DNA from 3 places in the Shigella sp. FC1967 genome. Region 3 is predicted to be linked to each of the others. Evidence: predicted binding sites of a transcription regulator. Region 3 holds the regulator's gene; each other region holds the start of a gene.

Region 1 (3,609 bases), on a different contig from region 3:
TTTCATGGAAGCGCGTTCACTATCCTATGCGTCGCCTAAATCCATCATAGGAAAAACGACAGCAGGAGGTCAGGTAACTCCTGTTTCTGTTTCCATAGCGTCAGCTAAACTTTTCATGGAAGCGCGTTCACTATCCTATGCGTCGCCTAAATCCATCATATTACCTAAACCTATCTTTAAACCTACCCCCGTGCCTTATCAACGTGTCCTCAATGCCGTTAAAGATGTTGCGATTGCCTCTCGATGGGGAGTTTTAGGCCTACTTTTTCACTCTGAGCCTGCTGGGGATCCGAATAAAGACCAACTTTTCATTAGAAAATTTATGAAGTTGATCATATTCCGTCACAAGCCGCAGTTAGACTTTATTTAAAAAAGTTAAATCCAAAAATATCGGAAAAAGATTTAAAGATAGAATTAGAGGATGATACTAAGCTACGTCGAAAAGAGTATGACAGTCAGGATCTTAAAGAAGCGGTTGAGCGAAATTGGGAAGCAGATCGACGATGTTTAAAAGCAGAATATAACGTATCAGATGAACAGTTGGATAAGGTTTTAGCAGAATTACACCGATTAAATAGAGCGAAAGGATTATACCAATGAGTGTAAATATTGAAGCCTTAGTGCTGCGATTAGGGGATACTTATGATGAACTTTATGACGATGGACTCATTCCGTATAAAACCAAACCACAAGGGAATTCTGGGGATGATGAAGTCACCCTAAGGATGACCAAAGAGTCTATTTTTTTATCTTTTAAAAACCCATCAAAAGAGTTAGAACAAATTACACTAACACTGATCCCTGAAAATATGAAAAATGGCTGGGTATTCCCCAATAAGATCCCCTTTGGATTAGAGCAAGTCATGACTGACCAATGGTTCTATAAACATATTGGTAATCCGATTAGGCAGGCTCCTGAAAGAACAGTTTTAGGTAACTTTATAGGTAAATCAGAAGTATTTACATTAAACAAAATGACCAACTCAAACCAAAAAATTTCTATTTTGGTTAACTATCACCCCGAAATGAAAGGCTTTGCTAAAAAAAATTACCTTTGAATTATTAGAGGATTTAGAAACACGTTGGAAACCTAATCACTTCAAATAATCCCTTTTATGTTAAACGGACGAGTTAGTTAAAGTTGTCCGTTTATCCATACTCACGTCGTTCAAAACGATTTAAGGTTTGCTCATCCAGAGTGACTAAAACATCGAATTAAAATTGTTGAAAGAGGCTTAACTTGACCTAACGTAGCTAAATTAGCGAACAAAAAAAAGTGGCACCAGTTTCCTTCTTTTCCTCTTTTTCTTTTTTTTATGACTTTACATTATCTTTTTATGACATTTTTATTAAAAATGTATTTTTTCGCTTGATTCTTACCCTAAAAGCACCAGATAATCGTTTGCGTCAAATTCTCTCACTCAATCCACACGAAAAACCAAACGTTTGCTTTTGACTCCCTCTTAAGATTTCTTATTAACAAGAGGTCATTTTAATTGATACGTAATCGTTTTTCGTTTTTTTTGGAGAGTGAACCGTTTTTATGTCAGAGGAATGTAATGTCTGCTAATCAATCAGCAACCACCGGTAAACTGGATAGCTATTTTAAACTTACAGCTCGCGGTACAACTGTTCGCAAAGAAATGATCGCCGGTTTGACGACATTTTTGGCGATGGTGTATTCCGTGATTGTTGTTCCTAGCATGTTAGGACAAGCCGGTTTTCCACATACCGCGGTTTTTATCGCAACCTGTTTAGTCGCGGGATTAGGCTCTCTTCTAATGGGATTGTGGGCAAATCTTCCTATGGCAATTGGTTGTGCGATTTCATTAACCGCATTTACTGCTTTTAGCTTAGTTTTGGGACAAAACATCTCTGTACCCGTTGCATTAGGTGCCGTATTTTTAATGGGATGTTTATTCACCGTTTTCTCATTAACGGGCATTCGTACTTGGATCTTAAAAAATATTCCAATTGGTATCGCACATGGTGCGGGAATAGGGATAGGGCTTTTTCTACTTTTAATCGCAGCAAACAGTGTTGGATTAGTGATTAAAAACCCATTTGATGGTTTACCTGTTGCAATGGGGAAATTTACATCATTCTCTGTTCTGATGTCACTTGCTGGATTAGCGGCTATTTTCGGATTAGAAAAGCGTAAAGTACCGGGTGGTGTGCTATTAGTCATTGTCGCTATTTCAATTATTGGTCTTATTTTTGATCCTAATGTGAAATATCAAGGCATCTTTAAAATGCCTCAATTAGGTGAAGATGGGCTTTCTTTACTGCTTGCAATGGATATTAAAGGTGCCTTACAACCTTTAGTGTTACCAAGTGTTCTTGCGTTAGTGATGACGGCTATTTTTGATGCCACAGGGACTATCCGTGCTGTTGCGGGTCAAGCAAACTTATTAGATAAACGCGGGCAAATTATTAATGGCGGAAAAGCGCTGACGTCTGACTCTGTCAGTAGTATTTTTGCGGGTGTTATAGGTGCTGCACCTGCTGCGGTTTATGTTGAATCAGCCGCAGGAACAGCCGCTGGTGGTAAAACAGGATTAACCGCAACAGTGGTTGGTATTTTATTTTTACTGATCTTGTTCTTATCGCCTCTCTCTTATTTAGTTCCAGCTTATGCAACAGCACCCGCGTTAATGTATGTGGGTTTATTGATGCTAGGTAATGTCACTAAGTTAGATTTTAGTGATTTTGTGGATGCTATGTCAGGTATGGTGTGTGCTGTATTTATTGTTTTAACGTGTAATATCGTCACTGGGATTATGCTAGGTTTCGGCTGTTTGGTCATTGGCCGTGTCTTTGCTGGTGAATGGCGTAAACTCAATATGGGTACAGTATTAATTACACTTGCGCTAGTGGCATTTTATGCGGGTGAGTGGGCAATTTAATTTAAATAATCGGTTTTAAACACAAAAGGCGGAATATATTTTTATTCCGCCTTTTTGCTATTTATTTATCTACTTTTATTCGCTATTGTCGAAATTAAGTCTAGTGATTAATTTTTTGGTAGCATATATGCAAGAAATAAAAATACGTCATGGTGAACCTGACGACGCATCAGCCATTCAACAGCTATATACACATCCTGATTTATATATTTGTACTTGCCAATTTCCTTATCCTTCAGTCACGATGTGGAAAAAAAGATTACTTGAATTTTCAGAACAAAATATCCCTCATTTTGTTGCTACCATTGATGATCAAGTTGCGGGACATTTAGCACTAATCATCGATAATCATCCTCGTCGTCGTCATATTGTGAGTTTTGGTATTGGTGTTGGTGCTGAATATTCCGGAAAAGGTGTCGGAAAATTACTTATCAATACAGCAATTGATTATGCTTTCAATTGGTTAGCCGCCACACGATTAGAATTAGAAGTGTATTCAGACAATGAAAGAGGCTTGCATCTGTATAAGAAATTAGGTTTTGAAGTCGAAGGGGTACGCCGTAAAGCCGCTTTTAGAGAGGGTAAATATTGTGATGTTGTTATGATGTCGATGTTAAGAACAATTGAATAATCATTAGCATGGCGAGTGAGTCTTCAAATTTAATTTCTATTGTTATTTATCTATTATTTTTATTTAGTTACT
Region 2 (17,826 bases), on a different contig from region 3:
GGAGAGGTTATGGAAAGGCCCATAGTACTTTTATGGATCCAAGTTATTTCAGTATTATTTTTGGGTGCAAGTTTATTTATATTAGTAGCAGGAACACCGATTTATTTTATTAGCAATGGCAATGGGTGGAGGCAAACCATACTAATAGGATTGTTCATTATGCTGTGCTTAATTATAACGATGCTAATGCAAGTTATTGCATGGATAAAATTAGCTAAAAATAGTAGAAATGCTTACTCTTTTTTTAAAATTTCATGGCTATGTTTATCTATATCACTCTTTTTTTATACTTAGCATTTCAATGTCATTAACGAATATGTCCGAAATAGGCTTTATTATTTTTACTATTATCGTTGTCTTAACACATCGACTCTTTTTTCTCTGAAAATGTGATTGCTTATTTTGAAGATAAACAAAAAGATAGTAAAAGAGAAACGAATATTATTAGTCAATAAATTAATCACCTGACAAAAAAATATCGGATATTAAATACCCGATATTTTTTTATTAAACTCGTATTAAGCGTTATTACTCAATTATTGTATTAATTATTACGGCGCCAAACCGTTCCTTGAGGACCATCTTCTAAAACAATCCCCATCGCTGTTAACGCATCGCGAGCAACATCAGCCGCAGCCCAATCTTTATTTTTACGCGCATCGTTACGCTGTTGAATTAATGATTCAATTTTTTTCAACTTCACCCGCATCATCTGCTTTTGCACCACCTTGTAAGAAGTGTTCCGGCGCTTGTTCTAATAAACCTAATACTTTAGCCAATTTACGTAATACTGCTGCCAAACCATTTGCGGTATCCATATCAACAGCTTTTAGACGGTTTACTTCTCGTGCTAAATCAAATAAGACAGAATAGGCTTCTGGTGTATTGAAATCATCATTCATTGCTTCAATAAATTGTGCTTCGAATGCTTCACCGCCAACAGGCTGTGCACTGGCATCTGTTCCACGCAATGCGGTGTATAGACGTTCTAATGCAGTACGAGCCTGTTTTAAGTTTTCTTCTGTGTAGTTTAATTGGCTACGATAATGCCCTGATAATAAGAAGTAACGCACTGTTTCAGCATCGTAATAAGCTAATACGTCGCGAATAGTAAAAAAAGTTATTAAGTGATTTAGACATTTTCTCTTTGTCTACCATCACCATACCAGAATGCATCCAGTAATTAACGTAAGGACCATCATGAGCACATGTTGATTGCGCTATTTCATTTTCATGATGAGGGAACATTAAGTCTGAACCTCCACCATGAATATCAAAATGATGTCCTAATTCTTTACCATTCATCGCAGAACATTCGATATGCCAACCAGGGCGACCGTCTCCCCATGGAGATCTCCAGCTTGGCTCACCCGGTTTAGACATTTTCCATAAGACGAAATCCATTGGATTGCGTTTTACGTTAGCGACTTCAACTCGAGCACCAGCTTGTAGTTGCTCTAAATCTTGGCGGGAAAGTAAGCCATAATCAGGATCGGTATCAATCGCAAACATCACATCGCCATTATCGGCAACATAAGCATGCCCACGCTTAATTAGCGCTTCTGTTAATTCAATAATTTCAGCAATATGGTGTGTTGCACGAGGCTCTGAATCAGGACGAGCAATATTTAATGCATCAAAATCTTTATGCATTTCAGCTAACATACGAGTGGTTAATTGCTCACATGTTTCATTATTTTCAATCGCACGTTTGATAATTTTATCATCCACATCCGTTACGTTACGAACATAGTGAACATCGTACCCTAAGTAGCGCAAATAACGGGTTATGGCATCAAAAGCCACAAATGTACGTCCATGACCAATATGGCATAAGTCATAAATAGTGATGCCACACACGTACATACCTATTTTTCCTGCATGGATAGGTTTAAATTCTTCTTTTTGGCGAGTGAGAGTATTAAAAATCTTTAGCATCAGTGGACGTTCCCGTTTTCAACTGTACGTGTTTATTACGTTTTTATATAAAAGAAAATAACAACTACTATAACATGATATTAATTAGGATATTGGATCTTGAAAGCAAAGCAAACTCAAGATTAAGGTTTATATCTTACTCTGCTCAGCGCTTATTTTCACTGTTCAATCGCTGATAGTGAACAATCAAACTTCTGTTATTTGTTCAAATTTTGGCGAAAAATGTGTTTTTTCTTGTTTTAGTCTTTTAAAGAGGAAGAAAAGTGGCGCGAGAAAAAGATGCGTACTGACTAAATTAGGCAACTGTGATATAAAAACGAGACTGTTGTTTATGCCCAAATCTGGGTAAAGCTAAAATTATATTAGGATCTGAATATGGTTACTTTTCATACCAATTACGGCGATATCGTGATTAATACATTTGCAGACAAAGCACCTGCAACCGTAGAAAATTTTTTAGACTATTGTAAAGAAGGATTCTACGATAACACTATTTTCCACCGCGTCATCAATGGTTTTATGATCCAAGGTGGTGGTTTTGAACCAGGTATGAACCAAAAAGCGACCAAAGCACCTGTAAGAAACGAAGCAAACAATGGCCTAGCAAACAACCGTGGTACATTAGCAATGGCTCGTACGAACGATCCACATTCAGCTACTGCTCAGTTCTTTATCAACGTTGCAGACAACGATTTCTTAAACTTCCGTGCTGAAAATACAAATGGTTGGGGATACTGTGTGTTTGCTGAAGTTGTTGAAGGTATGGACGTTGTTGATAAAATTAAAGCAGTTTCCACAGGTCGTAGCGGTTTCCACCAAGATGTTCCTCGCGAAGATATCGTCATTAAAAGTGTAACGGTTAGCGAATAAGCCTCACTTTTTATGTGTACGCTTTTTATTGCAGACCTGCATTTAAGTGAACATGAACCGGCAATTACTGCCGGTTTTCTTCGCTTTCTAAAAGAACAAGCCATTCATGCAAAAGCACTTTATATCTTAGGTGATTTTTTTGATTTTTGGATCGGAGACGATGATCCTAATCCTTTACATCAACAAATTGCTCAAGCACTGATGACGCTAAAAAATGCAGGAGTGCCTTGCTATTTTATTCATGGAAATCGTGATTTTTTAATTGGCTCTCGCTTTGCGAAAGAGAGTGGTATCACCTTACTTCCTCAAGAAAAAGTGCTCGAAATTGAGAACTATCGTATCTTAATTTTGCATGGTGATACACTTTGTACGGACGATAAAGCATATCAACGTTACCGTAAAAAAGTACATAATAAATGTATTCAGCGCTTATTCTTGCTACTGCCTCTATTTATTCGACTGCGTATCGCTGACAAAATGCGTTCACGCAGCCAGCACGAAAATCAATACAAATCAGATGCCATTATGGATGTTAACCCGCAGGCTGTAATTGATACTTTTAAACATTTCAATACAGAATGGATGATCCACGGTCATACTCATCGCCCAGCAATTCATACTGTCAACATTGATAATAAACTACATTATCGCGGTGTATTAGGTGCTTGGCATACAGAAGGTTCTATGTTTAAAGTGACGGCTGAAAAAATAGAACTTATTCATTTCCCCTTTTAAGTTATTTTGCTTATTGTCTCCATAAAAAGGCTATTTTTTCTCTACGCAAACGTTTTCCTGCGCATGTTAGCGTGATACTATCATGCTCAGTTTATTAGGCTATATCCGTTTATGCTTACAGGAGCAGTTAAGTAATGTCTTCTCAAGTTGGTCTAAATACCTCTTCCGCTCGTATCGCTATTGTAATGGGCTCTAAAAGCGACTGGGCAACAATGTCTCATGCCGCCGATGTACTAGACGCTCTACAACTTCCTTATCATGTTGAGATTGTCTCAGCCCATCGTACCCCTGATAAGCTATTTAGCTTTGCAGAACAGGCAAAAGATAATGGTTTTGAGGTCATTATTGCAGGAGCCGGCGGTGCAGCCCATTTACCGGGTATGCTCGCAGCAAAAACGCTCGTTCCTGTATTAGGTGTTCCTGTTCAAAGTGCAGCATTAAGCGGTATTGATAGCCTTTATTCTATTGTACAAATGCCAAAAGGCATTCCGGTGGGAACATTAGCGATTGGTAAAGCTGGCGCTGCCAATGCGGCTTTATTAGCCGCTCAAATTTTAGCGTTACACTCTCCAACTATTTTTGAAGCATTAACTGCATGGCGTACCGCACAAACTGACGATGTATTAAATAACCCAGATCCAAGGGAGGCACTATGAAACCAGTTTGTGTGCTTGGAAATGGTCAATTAGGGCGAATGCTAAGACAAGCGGGTGAGCCTTTAGGAATTGCGGTTTATCCCGTAGGATTAGATGCAGAGCCAGAAGCCGTTCCCTATCAAAAAAGTATCATCACGGCGGAAATTGAACGCTGGCCTGAAACCCCTCTGACCAAAGAATTAGAACGTCATACTAACTTTGTAAACCGTGATATTTTTCCATTACTTGCTGATAGATTGCCTCAGAAACAACTTATCGATGAACTAGGTTTGGCCACGGCAGCTTGGCAACCATTAACGTCACCAACACAATGGCCTGATATTTTCGCACAACTGGGTGATTTTATTATTGTAAAGCGCCGTGTGGGTGGTTATGACGGGCGCGGTCAATGGCGCATTCATCCGGGCGAAGAACAGCAATTACCGGCTGAGATTTATGGTGAATGTATTGTCGAGCAGGGTATTCCCTTTTCAGGTGAAGTGTCATTAGTGGGAGCAAGAGATTGTCGTGGGAACTGCGTTTTCTACCCTTTAACTCACAATCTTCACCAAGATGGCATTTTACGCATGAGTGTTGCATTACCAACCCCATCGTCAGAACAACAACTGTTAGCAGAAAAAATGCTGACCGCGATCCTTAATAAGCTCAACTATGTTGGTGTAATGGCGATGGAATGCTTTATCGTTGGCAATAAATTACTTATCAACGAATTAGCCCCTCGTGTTCATAACAGTGGTCATTGGACACAAAATGGGGCTTCAATTAGTCAGTTTGAGTTACACCTACGTGCAATTTTAGATTTACCGATGCCCAAACCTGAGGTTTGCCAACCAGCAGTAATGGTTAATTTGATTGGTACTAATGTCAATCCTCAATGGCTTTCATTGCCATTAGTTCATTTACATTGGTATGAAAAAGAGGTTCGTCCTGTGCGCAAAGTGGGTCATCTCAATCTTGTACATCGCGATAATCAACCACTGAAAGAAACACTCGAATTATTAAGTGCAATGCTTGATGATGCCTATCAGTACCCTATCGAATGGGCTTTAGAAAAATTAAGCTAGCAGTCCGACTCATAAAGTTAGAGAATAATAGCCTTTAAACGAACAGACCTTAAATAAATAGGTCTGTTATTCGCTATTTTCTCCTGATTATTCAGGTTACTGCACCCATTCGATGGAGTCAGGATGCAAGTCACGCAACAAGTTTTTGGGCCCGTTTATCAGTGGAGTATGCTGATATTATTGGGCTTTGTGTATTTTTTAGCTACCGCTACCACATTTACCTCTTTAGGTGTTGTTCTTCCTAGTATGATAAACGAGCTAGGGTGGAACTGGACTCAAGCTGGCCTTGGCTTTACGTTATTAGGATTAACCTGCGGTCTTGCGAGTTTTTTACCTACATTACTGATCCGTAAATTAAGTGTTCGTCTTACATTACTTATAGGGTTAATCATTTTTGTCAGTGGTTTCTATTTTCTTTATGAAACATACACTATTGCGCGTTATTTTTTGGGTACGGCACTGTTAGGTGTTGGTTTTACACTACTGGCTACTGTGCCTGGTACTTATGTGATTTCTCGCTTATTTGAAAAACAGTCTTTTGCTTTTGGTGTCTACTTTACCATTGGTGGATTAGGTGGTGTTGCTGGACCTTGGATCTACTTTTTAGCAACTCATTTATGGCATACATGGCGAATGCACTGGCTTATTTCAGCACTCACACTCACTGTTGTTACTCTTCTTACCATTTTATTTTTACGCGAAGGTAATAAAGAGCAAGAGCACGCAAAAAAAATTAGCCAACTTCAAACCAAAAAACGTATTTATCAAACCAAAGAAATTTGGACAGCTCGTCATGCTTTAAGAACATGGCAATTTTATGTTATTGCTGCGACTTACACCGCTTTTTTATGGTGTGGGATCACGGTTAATAGCTTTGCTGTTGCACATATTATTGAGAATGGTTTTGGCGAAACTATTGCCGCGACACTATTAAGTAGCATGGCATTTATCAATGCTTTCTCTCGATTAGCGGGTGGCGCAATTGGTGAATGGTTAGAACCTAAAAAATTACTTATCGCAAGCTTAAGTATTATAATCATTGGGTTACTTGCACTAAGTATGGCTAATTCTTGGATTTACCTGATCTTATTTACGGTTTGTGTCGGTATCGGGTATGGCATGACATTCTTAGCATCAAGTATATTGCTTGCTAACTATTTTGGTCGCACCCCTTACCTTGAACTATTTTCAGTGATGAATTTAATTTCAACACTGGCTTGTTTAGCCCCCTTCTTTGCAGGAGCCATCAAAGATATATCAGGTAGTTTTACCCCCGCATTCTTGATTTTAACCCTACCTGTTTTATTCATTTTAGCGGTCACTCTATTTATGAAACCGCCAGTTTATCCTAAATTTCAGCATGCGAGTGAGCAAGAAAAATAACCATGAAATAAGCAAGATAGCGAGTTTCGTATTATAAAAACGCATTTTCTAAGGAGACATGAAACTGATGAATGATGCATTAATAATAAAATACTCAATAGGTATTGGCATCGCTTTAGCCTGTTTTGTTGGTTTTGTCATCGTATCTCTTTTTTCATGACAAAAAGAAAAAACGCCATAGAAATATTATTGTTCATATCAGCCAAGCTATCTTGCTTTGTAGTCTAGTGTTTATCTTAAGCCAATATTGTGAAATGGCCGTGGTCGATTTTAATCTCCATTTTATCTCATTTAGGATGATTAATTTTTTCACCTATATCGGCATTGCATTAATTTTAATGAGAAAATTTTTCTTACTCATTAATCGGCTAGAAGATGCTCAAATTAAAAAAGGCAGTGATCCGACTTCTGCTCGCATTATTTCTCGCATATTCAAAATCACGTTATTTGTCATTATCGTTTTATTGTTTGGTGAGCATTTTGGTATGAGCTTATCCGGCTTAATGACATTCGGAGGATTAGGTGGGATCGCCATTGGTATGGCAAGTAAAGATGTATTAAGTAATCTATTCTCTGGTGTGATGCTCTATTTTGATCGTCCTTTTAATATTGGTGATTGGGTACGTTCTCCAGACCGTAATATTGAAGGCACTGTAGTCGAAATTGGTTGGCGCATTACCAAAATCATTACGTTTGATCACCGACCACTTTATATTCCCAACTCCATTTTTTCCTCAATTAGTGTGGAAAATCCAGGAAGAATGACAAATAGGCGGATCCAAACTGAACTTGGCTTGCGTTATGAAGATTCAGATAAAATAGGTGTTATCGTTGAAGATATTCGCACCATGCTAATGCAAAATGACAAAATCGATACACAACAAACATTATTAGTCTATTTTAATCAATTTACAGACTCTTCACTCAATATCATGGTGTATTGTTTTACTAAAACAACGGTATGGGCACAGTGGCTTGAAGCTCAGCAAGAAGTCTATTTAAAGATAATTGAAATTGTGCATAAACATGGCGCTGATTTTGCTTTTCCATCTCAAACGGTTTATCTCGAGAAGTCTGCTCCCATTGCCCAATAATAGATAGAAAGTGGATACGTTTATTTCCATATAAATTCTCCATTGACTCATTGATTAAAATGGTATTTTATGCGATTTAAATGCATAGAACGCCATTTTTCTTTTAATTTATTTCAATCACATCCACAACCAAGTATATTGTTCGCCAATTATTCTATTGATAAAAACACGAGCATAATGAAAAAAATGAAGTTGGCGTGTCACCCTACTCTTTCACACTATTTTTATTGTGAACGTCCGATCGTTGATATTGTTGATGCAAATTTAGCGCAAGTATCAGCAGTCGTGTTGTCATTATCAGATATTGAGTCGGGCGAATTAGATCGCATTCATCAAACAGGCTTTCAACTCCCCGTATTTATTGCTGTTAATCTTAATGATGCAATCAGTGCTGAATTGCTCAATCAAGTTTCAGGGGTTGTAATTACGGATAAAAAAGCACATCAAAAAAATAGTGCGTTAATTAATAAAGCAGCACAGCAATATGAAGAGGATCTGACCACCCCCTTTTTTTCACGTTTAGTGAATTATGTTGCCGAAAAGAATATCGCTTTTGATTGTCCTGGTCATCAAGGCGGAGAATTTTTCCGTCGTCATCCTGCTGGTGAGCAGTTTTATCAATATTTTGGTGAGAATCTATTCCGCTCTGATCTTTGTAATGCTGATGTGGAAATGGGGGATTTGCTTATTCATGAAGGTGCGCCTTATGATGCTCAAACTTTTGCCGCGCAAGTGTTTAATGCCGATAAAACCTATTTTGTTTTAAATGGAACATCCTCATCTAATAAAGTTGCCTTAAATGCCTTATTGGCGCCAAATGATTTAGTGTTATTTGATAGAAATAACCATAAATCCAATCATCATGGCGCACTCATTCAAGCAGGAGCAACACCTGTTTATTTAGAGACGGCTCGTAATCCTTTTGGCTTTATCGGTGGTATTGATGCTCATTGCTTTGAAGAACACTATTTACGCCAACAAATTGCCGAAATTATCCCAGAACGTCAATTCGATAAACGTCCTTTCCGTTTAGCCGTTATTCAACTAGGCACTTATGACGGTACGATTTACAACGCAAGGCAAGTGGTCGATAAAATTGGCCATCTTTGTGATTATATTTTATTTGATTCTGCATGGGTGGGTTATGAACAATTCATTCCCATGATGAAACAATGTTCGCCTTTATTATTAACGCTTAATAAAGACGATCCTGGTATTCTCGTTACTCAATCCGTTCATAAACAATTAGCGGGATTTTCACAAACCTCACAGATACATAAAAAAGATGCTCACCTGAAAGGGCAATCACGTTATGTTAATCATAAACGTATGAATAATGCTTTTATGATGCATGCATCCACCAGCCCGTTTTACCCTCTTTTTGCAGCTCTTGATGTCAATGCCAAAATGCATTCTGGCAAAAGTGGTGAAGCAATGTGGATGAGTTGCGTAAAGCAAGGCATTGAAGCCCGCAAGTCATTACTAAAACAGTGCCAGTTTATTAAGCCATTTATTCCTGAAATGGTTGATGGACTTGCTTGGCAAGATCACGATACAGATGAAATCGCTCGCGATCAGCGTTTTTTCAATTTTATTCCTAATGATAATTGGCACTCATTTGAAGGTTACACCACCAATCAATACTTTGTTGATCCTTGCAAATTAATGCTTACAACGCCAGGGATCGACCCTCATACAGGAGAATATGGATCTTTTGGTGTACCAGCATCTATTTTGGCAAATTATCTACGTGAACACGGTGTTATCCCTGAAAAAAGCGATCTCAATTCAATCTTATTTTTGCTAACACCCGCAGAGCATCAAGCGAAGTTTGATCGCTTAATTTCTTTGATTGTTCAATTTGAAAAATACTTAGTGGAAGATGTGTTATTAGAACAAATATTACCTTCTGTTTGCCGTCGCTATCAATCTCGTTATCAGGGTTATACATTGCGTCAACTCTGTCAGGAAATGCATGATATTTGTGTCACGTACAATATCAAGTTACTGCAAAAACAGATGTTTAGAAAAAATCATTTTCCTAAGCGAGCACTAAGCCCGCAACAAGCTAATATTGAGTTTGTTCGTGGTAATGTTGAATTGTTACCTTTAAATAAATTAGCCGGCCGAATTGCCGCTGAAGGTGCCTTACCTTATCCACCAGGTGTTTTATGTGCTGTACCTGGCGAAATTTGGGGGGGTGCTGTTTTACGTTATTTTCAGGCACTTGAAGTCACAATTAATCAGCTTCCAGGCTTTTCAACTGAGCTTCAGGGGGTTTATATTTATGATGAAGGGGATGGCAGTAAGCAAATTTATGCTTATGTGATAAAAGAATAATTATCTTTTCACACAAAAAAATGCTGATATTTTAATAATATCAGCATTTTTATTTAACGCTATTTATTCGCCTTATTTATTTTCATTATTCGCCTTGAATTCGTCGATATTGCCCTTTATCTTGCAACAGTCTGACGCCTAAGATACTACCACATAATGAAAGCAATAATGCCGCAACAATAGGTACGGTGATCCACATTCCCCATTGCGGTTGCCAAGGGAAATTAAACACCGATATTTGTAATAAACTTAATGCGACTTCAGCGCCAATCGCCGCAGCTAATCCCGCCATTAAACCTAATAATGCAAATTCAGCCCAAAGAGTCCGTCTTAATAATGATTTACCTGCACCTAATGTTCGATACACGACTAACTCAATGCGTCGTTGTGTCATTCCTACCTGAATTTGAGCAACTAGCAATAAAGCACCACAGAGCATGACCAATCCAACCATAATCTCCAAAGCTCGACTGACTTGCTGTAAGATCTGCTGAACTTGCTGAATTAATGCACCTGTATCTAACACACTTACGGTTGGAAATTGACGATTGAGCGCAGTAATTAATGCGCCCTCGCCATTGTAATAAAAACTACTCATCCATTTTTCTGGCTGATTACTTAACCCTTCTTCAGAGAAAATAAAGAAGAAATTAGGGCGCATATTCTCCCAATCGACATGGCGAATACTAGTAACAATGGACTTAAATTCACGAGTATCACCGACAAATGTTAATTCATCACCCAACTTAATATCGAGTTTTTCAGCAACGCCTTGATCAAGAGAAACGCCATTCCCCATAGGAGGCCATGTGCCCTCAATAATCACGTTATCTTTTGGCAATTCGCTATGCCACGTTAAGTTAAGCTCTCGACGAACGGTGTTATTACCTGCATCACGTTTATCAGCCCACTCTTTAGCATTATGCTCATTAATTTGAGTTAAACGTGCTAATACCACCGGGAATGCATCCATTGGTTCAACATCATGTTTTGCCAATAAAGTATTAATTTCTTGAACTTGAGGCGCAGACATATTGATTAGAAAATAGTTCGGACTATCTGCGGGTAATTGCTTTTGCCATTTATCAAGTAAATCACCTTGAATAAGGACTAAAAGCGTTAACAACATAAATGAGAGCGCGAAGGCTGCAAGCTGAGTCATCGTTTGAAAAGGCTGTCGTAATAAACGAGTGACGGCTAAGCGCGCACTAAGTTGGCGAAATGTAAACTGTTTTAATACCCATAATCCTAACCAGCCAATTATTCCGAGTAAAAAAGCAATAACAATAACACCAAATAGAATTGACCAAAGTAAGACGCCTGTTCCTGCAAAAAGCGTTAAAGCGCCAACAATAATTAAGCCTACTATTGGTAAATAATAACGAAGAGGCCATATAGGCGCCGTAGTATCACTTCTTAATACGCGAGAAGGTTGTGTTGCCATTAATTGATAGTAAGGTCTTAATCCTGTTAATAAAGCGATTAACAACAAAGAGCCCACAGACCATATCCATGGCAAAAAGCTCGCTTCAGGCAAACTTTTAGGTAAAACTGGCGCTAAAATTTGTAGCAGTATTGCCTCAAAAATAAGCCCTACTAATGAGCCAACAACAATAGCACCAATAAGGATCACCCCCCATTGCCCAACGATCCATTTTCTCAATGCACGTTTATCTGCCCCCAACGTTTTTAGTACTGCAATTAAGGTATGGCGACTACGGCAATAATGAGCCATTGAAACAGCAACTGCCGATATAGCAAGCAATAGCGTCAATAGCGCTGAAAGCAAAAGAAAATTTTTCGCACGTTCCATGGATTGTGAAAGTGCTCCACTATCTTGTTTTAAACTATTCCAACGCTGATCGGGTTTTAATAGTGGGTCGAAACGTTGCTGATAACGATCAATAACGGACTCGTTACCTGCAAACATATAGCGATATGTCAGGCGACTTCCGGGTTGCACCGCACCTGTTGCTTCAACATCATCAAGACTAATTAAAATACGGGGTGCAATTTGAAACGGATTAAATCCACTATCGGGCTCTTGAATTAACACACCACTAATCGTAAATGAGGCATCGCCTACATCAATCTTATCGCCGACTTTTATATCAAGTAATTCAAGTAATCTGGCACCAACAAGTGCCGTTCCTTTTTCAGGTTTTAGCCCTGCTGGCTCTGTTTCTAATTCACCATACAGTGGATATAATTTATCCGCAGCTTTTACCAATGCAAGCTGTGGTATATCGCCTTCAGGAGCATAAGACATCGTAGTAAATTGCATTTGGCGACTGAGCGTTAACCCTTCTTTTTTCGCCGCTATAAGCCAGTTTTCATCAACGGGATAAGATGCCCGTAAAACTAAATCGCCAGCAATTAAATCACGACTTTGAGCGTAAATGCTTTTATCAATGCGATCGCCTATACGCCCTAAAGCAAGCACACAAGCAACTGCTAGCGCTAAAGAAAGCCAAACAATTAATAATGCAGGAGAACGCCATTCACGCCAAAACCAACGCCAAATCATGACTCCTCCTTAAGTTGTCCATCGACTAATCGTAATCGTCTTTGGCAACGAGCGGCTAGCTCATTGTCATGAGTCACTAAAATCAATGTTGTTGCATAATCTCGGTTAAGCGAGAACAACAAATCTGCAATTTTATCACCCGTCTTACGATCAAGGTTTCCCGTTGGCTCATCAGCAAAAAGAATAGCCGGCTGAGTACAAAATGCTCTTGCTAATGCAACGCGTTGTTGCTCACCGCCAGAAAGTTGTGCTGGCATATGATATAAACGTTCGCCTAATCCTAACAGCTTCAGCAAATCAACAGCACGTGCATGACTGTGTTTTTCTGACTCACCTTTTAATAATGCGGGCAACTGCACATTTTCGAGTGCATTCAATGTTGGGATCAGCATAAATGATTGAAAAACAAACCCGACATGTTGGGCTCGCAACTTGGCGCGTTCTTCTTCATTCATTTGAGTGAGTTCTTTCCCCATTAAATGCACACTGCCAGAGCTACCATCATCTAATCCAGCAATGATACCTAATAGGGTCGATTTGCCCGATCCTGACTCACCGATTAACGCAATTGTTTGTGCAGACTCGACAACTAGCTCAACACCCTGCAATATAGAGATCTGACTATCACCTTCTCCTACTTGTTTGGTTAACTGATGAACTTCAAGAACCTTTTCCGTCGACATACATTTTTCCTTATCGTTATGATGATGTTTAGCTTTAAGGCGATTGCTGCTGATACCTTTCTAATCTTTGGTGACAGCTTGAGTGCAGGATATCGTCTTCCAATTGAAAGTGCATGGCCACAACGCCTTGCTGATAAATGGAAAACAACCCACCCTGACATTAATGTTATCAATGCAAGTATTAGTGGTGAAACGGCCTTTCAGGGACAAAATAGGCTTCCTGATTTATTAAAACAACATCAACCACGTTGGGTTTTAATTGAATTAGGTGCAAATGATGGCTTACAAGGATACCCTGTTGCACAAACAAAAGAGGCATTACAAAACATCATTACACAAGTAAAAGATGCCGGCGCAACGCCACTTTTTATGCAAATAATGATTTCACCTAATTACGGTAAACGTTATACACAATCATTTTCAGCAATCTATCCAAAGCTCGCTGAAGATAATGCGCTTCCTCTGCTCCCTTTTTATATGGAGCAAGTCGCTGATAAACCTGAGTGGATGCAAAATGACAGCATACACCCCAATGAAGATGCTCAACCTTTTATTGCGCAGTGGATGGATGAAACATTATCCCCTTACTTAACACGTTAGACTATTCTGACAGTAGTTGACGTAGATTAAACGAGATTAATTGTAAAATTATGCAAAAAACGGTATTGATTACAGGAAGTTCCAGTGGGATAGGACTCTGTGCAGCAAAAGCACTAAAGAAAAGAGGCTATCGCGTTCTTGCTGCTTGCCGTAAAGGTGAAGACCTTGAACGCATGGAAACACTGGGATTAGAACCAATCCATCTTGACCTTGATGATCCCAAAAGCGTTGAAAATGCGGCTCTAGAAGTTATTCAGCTAACAAACGGTCGTTTATATGGATTATTTAATAATGGTGGATTTGGTGTTTATGGCTCATTAGATGCCATTACTCGTCAACAAATGGAAAAACAGTTTTCTACTAACTTTTTTGGTTTACATCAGCTTACTACATTACTTCTACCTGCAATGTTACCTCATGGTGAAGGAAGAATTATTCAAACGAGTTCTGTAATGGGGATTATTTCAACATCTGGTCGAGGCGCTTACGCTGCCAGTAAATATGCCGTAGAGGCGTGGTCAGATGCGCTAAGAATGGAAATAGCGCATACCGGTGTTAAAGTCAGTTTAATAGAGCCAGGTCCAATACGAACTTGTTTTACTGAAAATGTCGCTCAAGCTGAAAAAGATAAGCCGGTAAAAAACCCTGGGATTGCGAGTCGTTTCACATTAACACCTGAAGATGTCGTGAAAAAGCTTATTCATGCTTTAGAAAGCCCAAAACCTAAGATACGTTATCCCGTAACCTTATTAACTTACGCCGTCAGAATACTAAAACGTTTTCTACCTGATGCGTTAATGGATGCTATTCTCAGTCGCCAGAGCGGCAAGGCTTGATTTTTGCGATTTCACCCTTACTTATTAATGAAATAGCGTTATAAATCGCATCTATATTTAAAACTCTCAAAAAGGGAAAAATTAATGTTAGCAACTGCACATATTGTTGATGTAAATGAATCAAATATTCAACAAATTATAGAACAATCCATGACTAAACCAGTTATGATGTATTTCTATTCAGAACGTAGCCCTCATTGTGCAGAGCTTGGCGCAACATTAGATAAACTGGCAGCCGAATTTGCTGATCAATTTATTTTGGCAAAATTGGATTGTGATGTTGAACAAATGATAGCCTCACAATTTGGGCTACGTGCTATTCCAACTGTTTATATTTTACAAGAAGGTCGCCCAGTTGATGGTTTCCAAGGCCCTCAACCTGAAGAAGCGATCCGCCAAGTATTAGCCAATGTATTACCAAAACCAGAAGAGTTAAAAGCGGCGCAAGCGGCGCAATTACTTTCTGAAGGAAAAGCCGAAGAAGCGTTACCTCTACTCAAAGAAGCACATCAACTCGCACCTAAAAACAGTGAAATTACGCTCGCACTGGCGGGGGCTTTAATTTCTTTAAATAAAAATGAAGAAGCTCAAACTCTGTTAATAACTATCCCATTACAAGATCAAGACAGTTACTATCATAGTTTGTTAGCCCAAATTGAATTACAAAAACAGGCTGCTGATACGCCTGAAATTCAACAATTACAGAATGATTTTAATCAACAACCTGAAAATACCGATCTTGCCATTCAACTTGCACTAAAATTACATGAAGTTGCTCGTAATGAAGAGGCGTTAGCGTTGCTATTTAGCTTTATCAAAAAAGATCTAAATGCAGGTGATGGACAAGTTAAGAAAACCCTGATGGATATTCTATCAGCCTTAGGAACTAATGATAATTTGGCGTCGAAATATCGTCGTATGGTGTATTCTTTACTTTATTAATTTTATTATCTTATCAAGAAGACTTAGGACAGGTATATGGAAATAGTCATTGGTATTATCATCTTATTCGCTATTATTTTAGTTTTATGCGGTGTTAAAACCGTTCCACAGGGTTATCAGTGGACTGTCGAACGCTTTGGTCGTTACACTCGTACTTTGGCTCCAGGGCTTCAAATTCTCGTGCCATTTGTTGATCGTATTGGTCGCCGTATCAATATGATGGAACAAGTACTTGATATTCCTTCTCAAGAAGTTATTTCTCGTGATAACGCCAACGTCAGCATTGATGCCGTCTGCTTTATTCAAGTCATTGACCCTGTAAAAGCGGCGTATGAAGTTAATAATCTTGAGCTTGCGATTATCAACTTAACATTAACGAATATCCGTACCGTATTAGGCTCAATGGAACTTGATGAAATTCTTTCTCAACGTGACCAAATTAACAGCCGCCTTTTACTAATTGTTGATGATGCAACAAACCCTTGGGGTATTAAAATTACCCGTATTGAAATTCGTGATGTCCGTCCACCAAAAGAATTAATTTCTGCAATGAATGCTCAGATGAAAGCAGAACGTACTAAACGTGCTGATATTCTTGAAGCTGAAGGTATTCGTCAAGCGGCGATCTTAAAAGCTGAAGGTGAAAAACAAGGACAAATACTGAAGGCGGAAGGTGAGCGTCAATCTGCGTTCTTACAAGCAGAAGCTCGTGAACGTGCTGCAGAAGCAGAAGCCAAGGCAACACAAATGGTATCTGAGGCCATTGCAAAAGGTGATATGCAAGCCATAAATTACTTTGTTGCACAAAAATATACTGATGCACTATCTCAAATTGGCTCAGCTAATAACAGTAAAGTGATTATGATGCCATTAGAAGCAAGTAATCTCATGGGCGCGATTGGCGGTATTTCTGAATTACTTAATACCAAAAAAAGTGACTCTGGCAACAAGAGCAATTAATTATGATGGAATGGATTAGTGCTCAACCTGCACTTTTCTGGCTTTGTCTTGGTGGCTTGCTGTTAATTACAGAAATGTTAGGAACAGCAGGATACCTTTTATGGTCAGGAATGGCGGCGCTGTGTGTATCGTTGATCACATGGATATTACCCATTAGCTGGCCTATTCAAGGTGTTTTATTTGCGCTCTTAACGGTTATTAGTGCTGTGCTTTGGCACCTTTGGCTTAAACGCAGAAAACTATCAAAAGAAGCTGAAAACTTAAATCAGAAAACACATCAACTGATTGGTGTTCATGCTGTTTTATTATCAGATACTGAAAATGGTTTTAGTCGCGTAAAATTAGCTGATGGCAGTTGGCGTGTTTATTCAGACACGCCATTACTTGCCGGCGATAAGGTAACAGTAATCTCAATTGATGGTATTACCTTACAAGTGATTGCGTTTAAACCGACTGTTTCTGATGATGACAACACCCTGACAAATGATTGATGATTGGGCAATCAGCACCATCATCACCAGGACATTCGCTAGCTAATAAAAGTAATCGCTGGCGAATGGCATTAAGCTCATTAATTGTTTTTTCGATTTCAGCCACTTTTTTTAAGGTGGCTTCTTTCACGTCAGAACTATGACGAGAAGGATCTCTTAACAACATCAATAAAGCCCTGCACTCTTCTAAACTAAAACCAACCTCTCTCGCTTGGCGTAATAAAGTTAACTCTTCAATATGTTGAGCTTGATAATAGCGATAGCCGTTTTCACCTCTTTTGGGTGGGGTTATCAAGTCTTTTTCTTCATAAAACCGAATAGCTTTAGCCGTTAATCCTGTTTTAGTTGCTATTTCACTAATATTCAAAATTCCCCCTTGACCTTCCCCTCGCGGAAAGGTTTAGCCTTTATCACTGATAAGAAAAAAACCTTTAAAGAAAGCAAGTTACCGAATATTGCGCAATAATAGAGGTAACGCTTTTATGATGGAGATAATTAACATGGCAAAAACTATAATATTCGCACTAAAAGGACTTTCATGCTCCCATTGTGTTAATAGTGTAAAAAAAGCACTTGATGCTCGCAATGACATAGAGCAGGCAATTGTAACTATTCAATACGCTAAAATTGACAGTGATGCAACCGCTGAAAGTTTAATCAAAACAATTGAAGATGCAGGTTATGAAGCAAGTGTTGCAACACTGCCC
Region 3 (6,500 bases):
TTAGTGAAAGAGACATTACGTTTAACTAACCTTGGTGAATTAAAGGTCGGCTCCGAAGTAAATATTGAGAGAGCGGCTAAGTATGGTGATGAAATTGGTGGCCATGTGATGTCTGGTCATATTGTAACAACGGCTGAAGTTGCCAAAATCATTACGTCAGAAAATAATTTACAAATTTGGTTTCGTATTTTTGATAAAGCATTAATGAAGTACATTTTACATAAAGGTTTTATTGGTATTGATGGGATCAGCCTCACTGTGGGCGATGTCGTAAATAACCGTTTTTGTGTTCATTTAATACCAGAAACGCGCGATAGAACAACATTGGGTTGTAAACGCCTTGGTGATAAAGTCAATATTGAGCTTGACCCTCAAACTCAAGCGATTGTCGATACTGTAGAGCGTGTTATGGCACAACAAGCGCAGCAACAAGCTTTATTAGCAGCACAACAACTTAGCAATGAAGAATAAATTTCACATAATTAATGTTGTTGTTCTGAACAGATAGCCAAAGAAAAAGCCAGTTTGTCAATCAAACTGGCTTTTCTCTTTTTATCAAAAGAATAATTAACGCGGGATCTGTAGACCGCCGATCTGGCCTTTAGGACTGAGTACTATTTGCCATAACTGGATATCTCTAGCGCGAAATGCACCCGCACAGGCATTAAGGTAATAGCTAAACATACGTTTAAAGCGCGGAGTGTAGTTAGATTCAATATCTGGCCAACAAGCTAAAAAACGCTGATACCACGCCATTAATGTTTTATCGTAATCAGCACCAAAGTTATGCCAATCTTCCATCACAAATTTATTGTCCATTGCATGAGCAATTTTTTGAATAGATGGTAAACATCCATTAGGAAAAATATACTTGCTTATCCAGCTATCTACATTCACTTTATCGCGATTAGAACCTATGGTGTGCAATAAAAACAGACCATCTTCTTTTAAATTATGGCGAACGACATCAAAATAAGTGGCGTAATTCTTAGGGCCAACATGCTCAAACATACCGACAGAAACGATACGATCAAATTGTTCATGCAAATCACGATAGTCTTCTAAAATAATATTAACATCAAGTCCTTGGCATCGTGCTTGTGCTAATTTCTGCTGTTCAACAGAAATAGTGACCCCAGTGACAGAAACTCCAAAATGTTTTGCGGCATAAGCGGCAAGTCCACCCCAGCCACAGCCAATATCTAATAAGGTCATACCTGGTTTTAAATCTAATTTTCGGCAAATTAAATCTAATTTATGCTCTTGGGCTTGGTCTAAATTATCTGCATTTTTCCAGTAACCACAGGAATATTGCATATTAGGATCAAGCATGGCAGTAAATAGGTCATTACCAAGATCGTAATGCTCTTTACCTACCATCCATGCGCGTTTTTGTGTTTGTAGATTAAAAAGGCGGGCTGTTGCAATCTTAAAAATATCATGTAGGTTTTGTGGGAGCTTATCTTCAAGACCAGCACGTAAAACTTTATGAAAGAATATATCCAGTCGCTCACAATCCCACCAACCATCCATATAACTTTCGCCGAGACCTAATGAGCCTTGCTGTAATACTCTTTTATAAAAATTCTGATTGTGAACCTGAATATCATAAGGTTCTGAGCCATTAACTCGAATATCAGCGTGAGCTAACAGTTCTATTGCGATCTTTTTAAAAGGATCGTTGGAGGTCTTTCGGCCTTCTTCTACACAAGATGTACTCATATACTCTCCGCGTAAACTAAGCGGGTTTTGAAACATAAAGCTAAAAAAGGATGTGTGCAGATTGACAGTATTAAAATGGTATTGTGTTCAAAATGCATTGAACGAATAGAATTAATAAAATAACTAATCTGCCATAATCAGCAAATAATCTGTTTAATGTTTCAAAATCCGAAAGAAAAATAAATAAAACGCTATTACAGCGTATAAGCAAGTATAGAGATGTAAATTGTTTTTCTCTAGAAAAGAAAAAGGCCATTTTTTATAAAATGGCCTTTTTAAGATAAATCCTAAAAGGGAGGGTGGTGATTATTCTACTGTTTGAACCGTGTGTTTGATAACAGATTTATTTCGCTGAATAAAGTAGCCAACAGCCATTGGGATTGCGGTTAACGCCATAATTGCAGTGGTGTTAATCAGAGGTTGTTGGCTGATAAATGCAGACACAATAAAACTGGCTAAGCTGCAAAGACCCAATTGAAGTGCATTTTGTAACGCAGCGGCTTTACCACTGATTTCAGGATAAGCGGATAAAGCATTAGATACCGCGATTGGATAAGATGCACCATTCATTGCGGCCATAATACAGAACGGAATTAAAATAGTCGTTAATGTTGGTTCCGTAAATTTAGCAACAAGGTATAAGGCGGTCATACTGACAGCATAACCAATTAATAACAGTGGTAGTAACGTTTTACCAGTCATTTTTGACAGTAAAATACGGCAACCATAACCACCCACCATAAATGCAATAGTTTGTGGAATATAACTTAAACCGATATCCTGTGGCGAATAACCCATTTTTTCAAGAATGATGGGTGAGCCGGCTAACCAAGCAAAGAAACCTGCACTACAAGAAGCGTAAACTAATACGTTACCTGTATAGAGAGGCGATTTTAGTAAAGTGATAAATGAAGCAGAAGATTGGTTCGCATCTGTGACTGATTTTTGTTTAATGTTTTTTAGCATTAATGTCGGTAGCATTAATACTAACGTTACTGCCATTAACAGCATGAAAATCATACGCCAGCCACCGTGCTCTAATAGCGATGCACCGATTAAAGGTGCAAGTGCAGGTGATAATGCAACCAGTGGCATAATTAAAGCAAAGACATGCTGAGCGCGAGATTCATCAAAACGGTCGATAACAAGAGCTTGCCAAATAACGGCAGCAGAGCAGACGCCGAAAGCTTGTAGGAAGCGCATAGCCAGTAAGCCAGTTGCACTTTCAACCCACAGCATACCAAGGCAGCCTAAAGAGAAAAGGCTTAAACCGATAAGAAGAATAGGTTTACGACCGACTTTGTCAGAAAGTGGTCCCCAAAGTAATTGAGCAACAGCAAAGCCAAATAAAAAGATACTTAAGCTATTACTAATAGCCCCTTCGCTAATAGCGAGTTCACGCTGCATCATACCAAATGCAGGTAAATACATATCAATAGCTAAGTAACCTAGCATACTTAAACCCGCTAGGTACACCATAAAGCTCATAGGTGTTTTTGATTGTGTGGATGTTTTAGAATTCATTTTATTTTCTATGCTATGTGATGTAGAACATTTTATATATTGTAACGAAGACTTATTTTACTTGTGAAACGGGAATATTTGGTTAATGCTGTGAAAAATTTTCAAAGGAATAAACTCTATGTGGTCAGAATACTCTTTAGAAGTTGTTGATGCAGTCGCAAGAACAGGAAGTTTTAGTTCTGCTGCTCAAGAATTGCACAGAGTGCCATCCGCCGTTAGTTACACTGTTCGGCAATTAGAGGAATGGCTTGCCGTTCCCTTGTTTGAACGCCGTCACCGTGATGTAGAATTAACCGAAGCAGGTAAAATTTTTATCAAAGAAGCACGATCTGTTATCAAAAAAATGAATGACACTCGGCATCTTTGTCAACAAGTTTCTAATGGGTGGCGCGGTCAGTTTAGTATAGCCGTTGATGGCATTGTAAAACCAGAAAGAACACAACAACTTATTCTCGATTTCTATCGTCATTTTCCTGATATTGAACTGTATGTCTATCCTGAAGTGTTTAATGGCGTATGGGACTCCTTGGTCAATGGGCGTGTTGATTTAGCTATTGGTGCAACAAGAGCCTCACCAATTGGTGAACGTTATAGCTTTAGAGATATGGGTTTTATGCCGTGGCGCTGCGTTTGTCATGTTGATCACCCTTTAGCAAAAGCACAACATCCATTAACGGATGATGAAATGCGGCCTTATCCAAGTTTATGTTTAGAAGATACCTCACGCAGTTTGCCAAAGCGTGACACATGGGCGCTAAATAACCAACGCAGGATGGTCGTACCAACATGGGATATGGGGCTTGAATGTTTGTTAGCGGGATTATGTGTAGGAATGGTGCCTTGGCACCGTGCTGAATCTTTAATTAAACAAGGCAAGCTGGTTACTTTACAACTAGCACAACCATTGCCAGACAGCCCATGCTGCCTGACGTGGGTCGATAAAAGTGAATCTCCCGCTTTAACATGGTTGTTAGATTATCTTGGAGATAGCCAAACCTTAAATGAGGAGTGGCTTCGTTAGAAATCAGGTCGTTGAATAAATATGAATTAACGACGGTAGTCGATAAAAGGACCATCAGCGACTGAACGACGCTCAACTAATCGTGGATGAACTTCGATTGTTTGGGCGTCTTCGCGTTTATTGACGATGCGATCAAGCAACATTGATAATGCCATTTGACCTAAACGTTCTTTTGGCTGGTGGACGGTCGTTAGGGCCGGTGTAAAATAACGAGCATTACGAATATTGTCATAACCCACAATAGAAATATCGAAAGGAACACGTAGGCCAAGTTCATCTGCTGCACAAATCGCACCCATTGCCATCACATCACCACCACAAAAAACAGCAGTAGGGCGATGTTTTTGATTTAGCATTTGGTACATGGCTTTATAACCAGATTCCGGCTCAAAGTCGCCTTGTACAATCCATTCATCTTTTACTGTGATTTTTGCTTCTTCCATGGCTTTTAAAAAACCTTGTAATCGGCCACCACCAGTATTACGTTCTAATGGACCAGGAATAATACCAATGTCACGATGACCTCGCTCAATAAGATAACGACCCGCAATATAGCCACCGTGGAAAGCGTTATCGATGATGGTATCTGTAAAGTCGCCACGCGCTTTACCCCAATCCATGACAACCATTGGAATATTACGATAGCCTTCTAAAAGAGTCAGAAGGTGATCGGGATATTCAGAACACATGACTAATAATCCATCAACACGTTTTTGTGCCAGCATTGCTAAATAGGCTTTTTGTTTATCAAGGTTATTATGTGAATTACATAAAATCAGTGTGTAACCTTTGCTATAACAACTATTTTCAACAGCTTCAATCACTTCAGCAAAGTAAGGGGCTTCACTGGACGTGGCTAACAGGCCAATAGATTTGGTGTGATTGACTTTTAAACTACGCGCAACGGCACTAGGTGAATAATTTAATTCTTTTATAGCGGCCCAAACTGCTGCCCGTGTGTTCTCAGCAACAAAACGTGTTTTGTTGATCACATGAGAAACAGTCGTGGTTGATACGCCTGCGCGTTTTGCCACGTCTTTTATTGTTGCCATGGTGTGGAAAACTCCTGACCTTCATTGGTCTCTTTTATCTAATTTTGTGGTTTGACTGCCAGTATAGTCATACATAGGGCAAACACTGGCAATAATTTAGCGATTAGCTGTGAATTTTGTATGATCTAGCTCAAAAGTGAAAGTATTAATCAATGTTATAAATTGTGCACTGGTCGCTATTTTAACAAATATTGATATGTGATAATAATTAACCATGACAAGGTTATGGTTAAAATGTGTATTATAATCATTTTGAGGGAGAAATAGATGGATACGGATCTGAAATTTGGTTTGAGTACAGCAGTTGCAGCGCTTGTTATGATCGTTTTATTTTCGACTATGTTATTCTAATCACTGCTTTATAGATTATCCGATCAATTTAAATAATAAATTATCGAATATCTGAATATAACAAAGGGCTCGAGGCCCTTTGTTATTTTATCACTAAAAATGAATCTGAATCACTCACCTTTGATTATCAAGCTCAATTAAGCAAGGTTAGCTTCAACAAATGACCAGTTAACCAATGCCCAGAACTCTTCTAAATATTTAACGCGCGCGTTACGGTAGTCGATGTAGTAAGCATGTTCCCATACATCAACAGTTAACAATGGTTTGTCTTCGCCTGAAACAGGAGTTGCAGCGTTAGACGTGTTAACAATTGCAATCGAACCATCTGCTTTTTTAACTAACCATGTCCAACCTGAACCGAAGTTTTTAGCTGCCGCATCATTAAATTGTTTTTTGAACTCTTCAAAAGAGCCAAATGCTTTGTTGATAGCATCAGCGATTTTTCCTGTTGGTGCGCCGCCTGCATTTGGTGCTAAGCAGTTCCAGTAGAAAGTGTGGTTCCATACTTGAGCTGCATTATTAAAGATGCCACCATCAGTAGATTTGATGATTTCTTCTAAAGATTTGCTTTCTAAATCAGTACCTTTAACCAGATTATTTAAATTGGTTACATAGGTTTGGTGGTGTTTGCCGTAGTGATATTCTAAAGTTTCTTTAGAGATGTGTGGCTCAAGAGCATCTAACGCATAAGGTAATTTTGGTAATTCGAAAGACATTGCGTACTCCTTTAAACTATCTATTTCGGGTTTTGTGCCTGAAATCATTCCATCAAAATCATTTGAATTGATAAAATGAGGCAAATGAATCACTAAGTTGTTACTATTTTGCTA

The links. The regulator PurR, encoded in region 3, represses purine synthesis genes. The targets are predictions, from matches to a motif close to CANGCAAACGTTTGCNTG.
Region 1: the regulator PurR is predicted to act here: its motif matches at 1,392-1,409, upstream of BHE89_RS11985 (NCS2 family permease).
Region 2: the regulator PurR is predicted to act here: its motif matches at 3,586-3,603, upstream of purE (5-(carboxyamino)imidazole ribonucleotide mutase).

Annotation. Positions count from the first base shown of each region.
Region 1 covers NZ_MIIZ01000753.1:73-3,681, reverse strand. The annotation lists partial or broken gene BHE89_RS12000 (hypothetical protein) at 1-370, shown strand, start outside; gene BHE89_RS11990 (DUF6392 family protein) at 597-1,058, shown strand; gene BHE89_RS11985 (NCS2 family permease) at 1,560-2,906, shown strand; gene BHE89_RS11980 (GNAT family N-acetyltransferase) at 3,034-3,537, shown strand.
Region 2 covers NZ_MIIZ01000654.1:2,925-20,750, reverse strand. The annotation lists partial or broken gene cysS (cysteine--tRNA ligase) at 545-1,938, opposite strand; gene ppiB (peptidylprolyl isomerase B) at 2,314-2,808, shown strand; gene BHE89_RS08800 (UDP-2,3-diacylglucosamine diphosphatase) at 2,821-3,543, shown strand; gene purE (5-(carboxyamino)imidazole ribonucleotide mutase) at 3,678-4,199, shown strand; gene purK (5-(carboxyamino)imidazole ribonucleotide synthase) at 4,196-5,263, shown strand; gene BHE89_RS08785 (MFS transporter) at 5,387-6,646, shown strand; partial or broken gene BHE89_RS08780 (mechanosensitive ion channel family protein) at 6,970-7,740, shown strand; gene BHE89_RS08775 (ornithine decarboxylase) at 7,918-10,080, shown strand; gene ybbP (putative ABC transporter permease subunit YbbP) at 10,166-12,607, opposite strand; gene ybbA (putative ABC transporter ATP-binding protein YbbA) at 12,604-13,290, opposite strand; gene tesA (multifunctional acyl-CoA thioesterase I/protease I/lysophospholipase L1) at 13,261-13,890, shown strand; gene BHE89_RS08755 (SDR family oxidoreductase) at 13,941-14,726, shown strand; gene BHE89_RS08750 (co-chaperone YbbN) at 14,811-15,668, shown strand; gene BHE89_RS08745 (SPFH domain-containing protein) at 15,705-16,628, shown strand; gene BHE89_RS08740 (NfeD family protein) at 16,631-17,119, shown strand; gene cueR (Cu(I)-responsive transcriptional regulator) at 17,073-17,486, opposite strand; gene copA (copper-exporting P-type ATPase CopA) at 17,620-17,826, shown strand, end outside.
Region 3 covers NZ_MIIZ01000585.1:455-6,954, reverse strand. The annotation lists gene BHE89_RS06050 (riboflavin synthase subunit alpha) at 1-471, shown strand, start outside; gene cfa (cyclopropane fatty acyl phospholipid synthase) at 568-1,722, opposite strand; gene punC (purine nucleoside transporter PunC) at 2,029-3,246, opposite strand; gene punR (DNA-binding transcriptional activator PunR) at 3,365-4,267, shown strand; gene purR (HTH-type transcriptional repressor PurR) at 4,294-5,319, opposite strand; gene cydH (cytochrome bd-I oxidase subunit CydH) at 5,587-5,670, shown strand; gene sodB (superoxide dismutase [Fe]) at 5,808-6,386, opposite strand.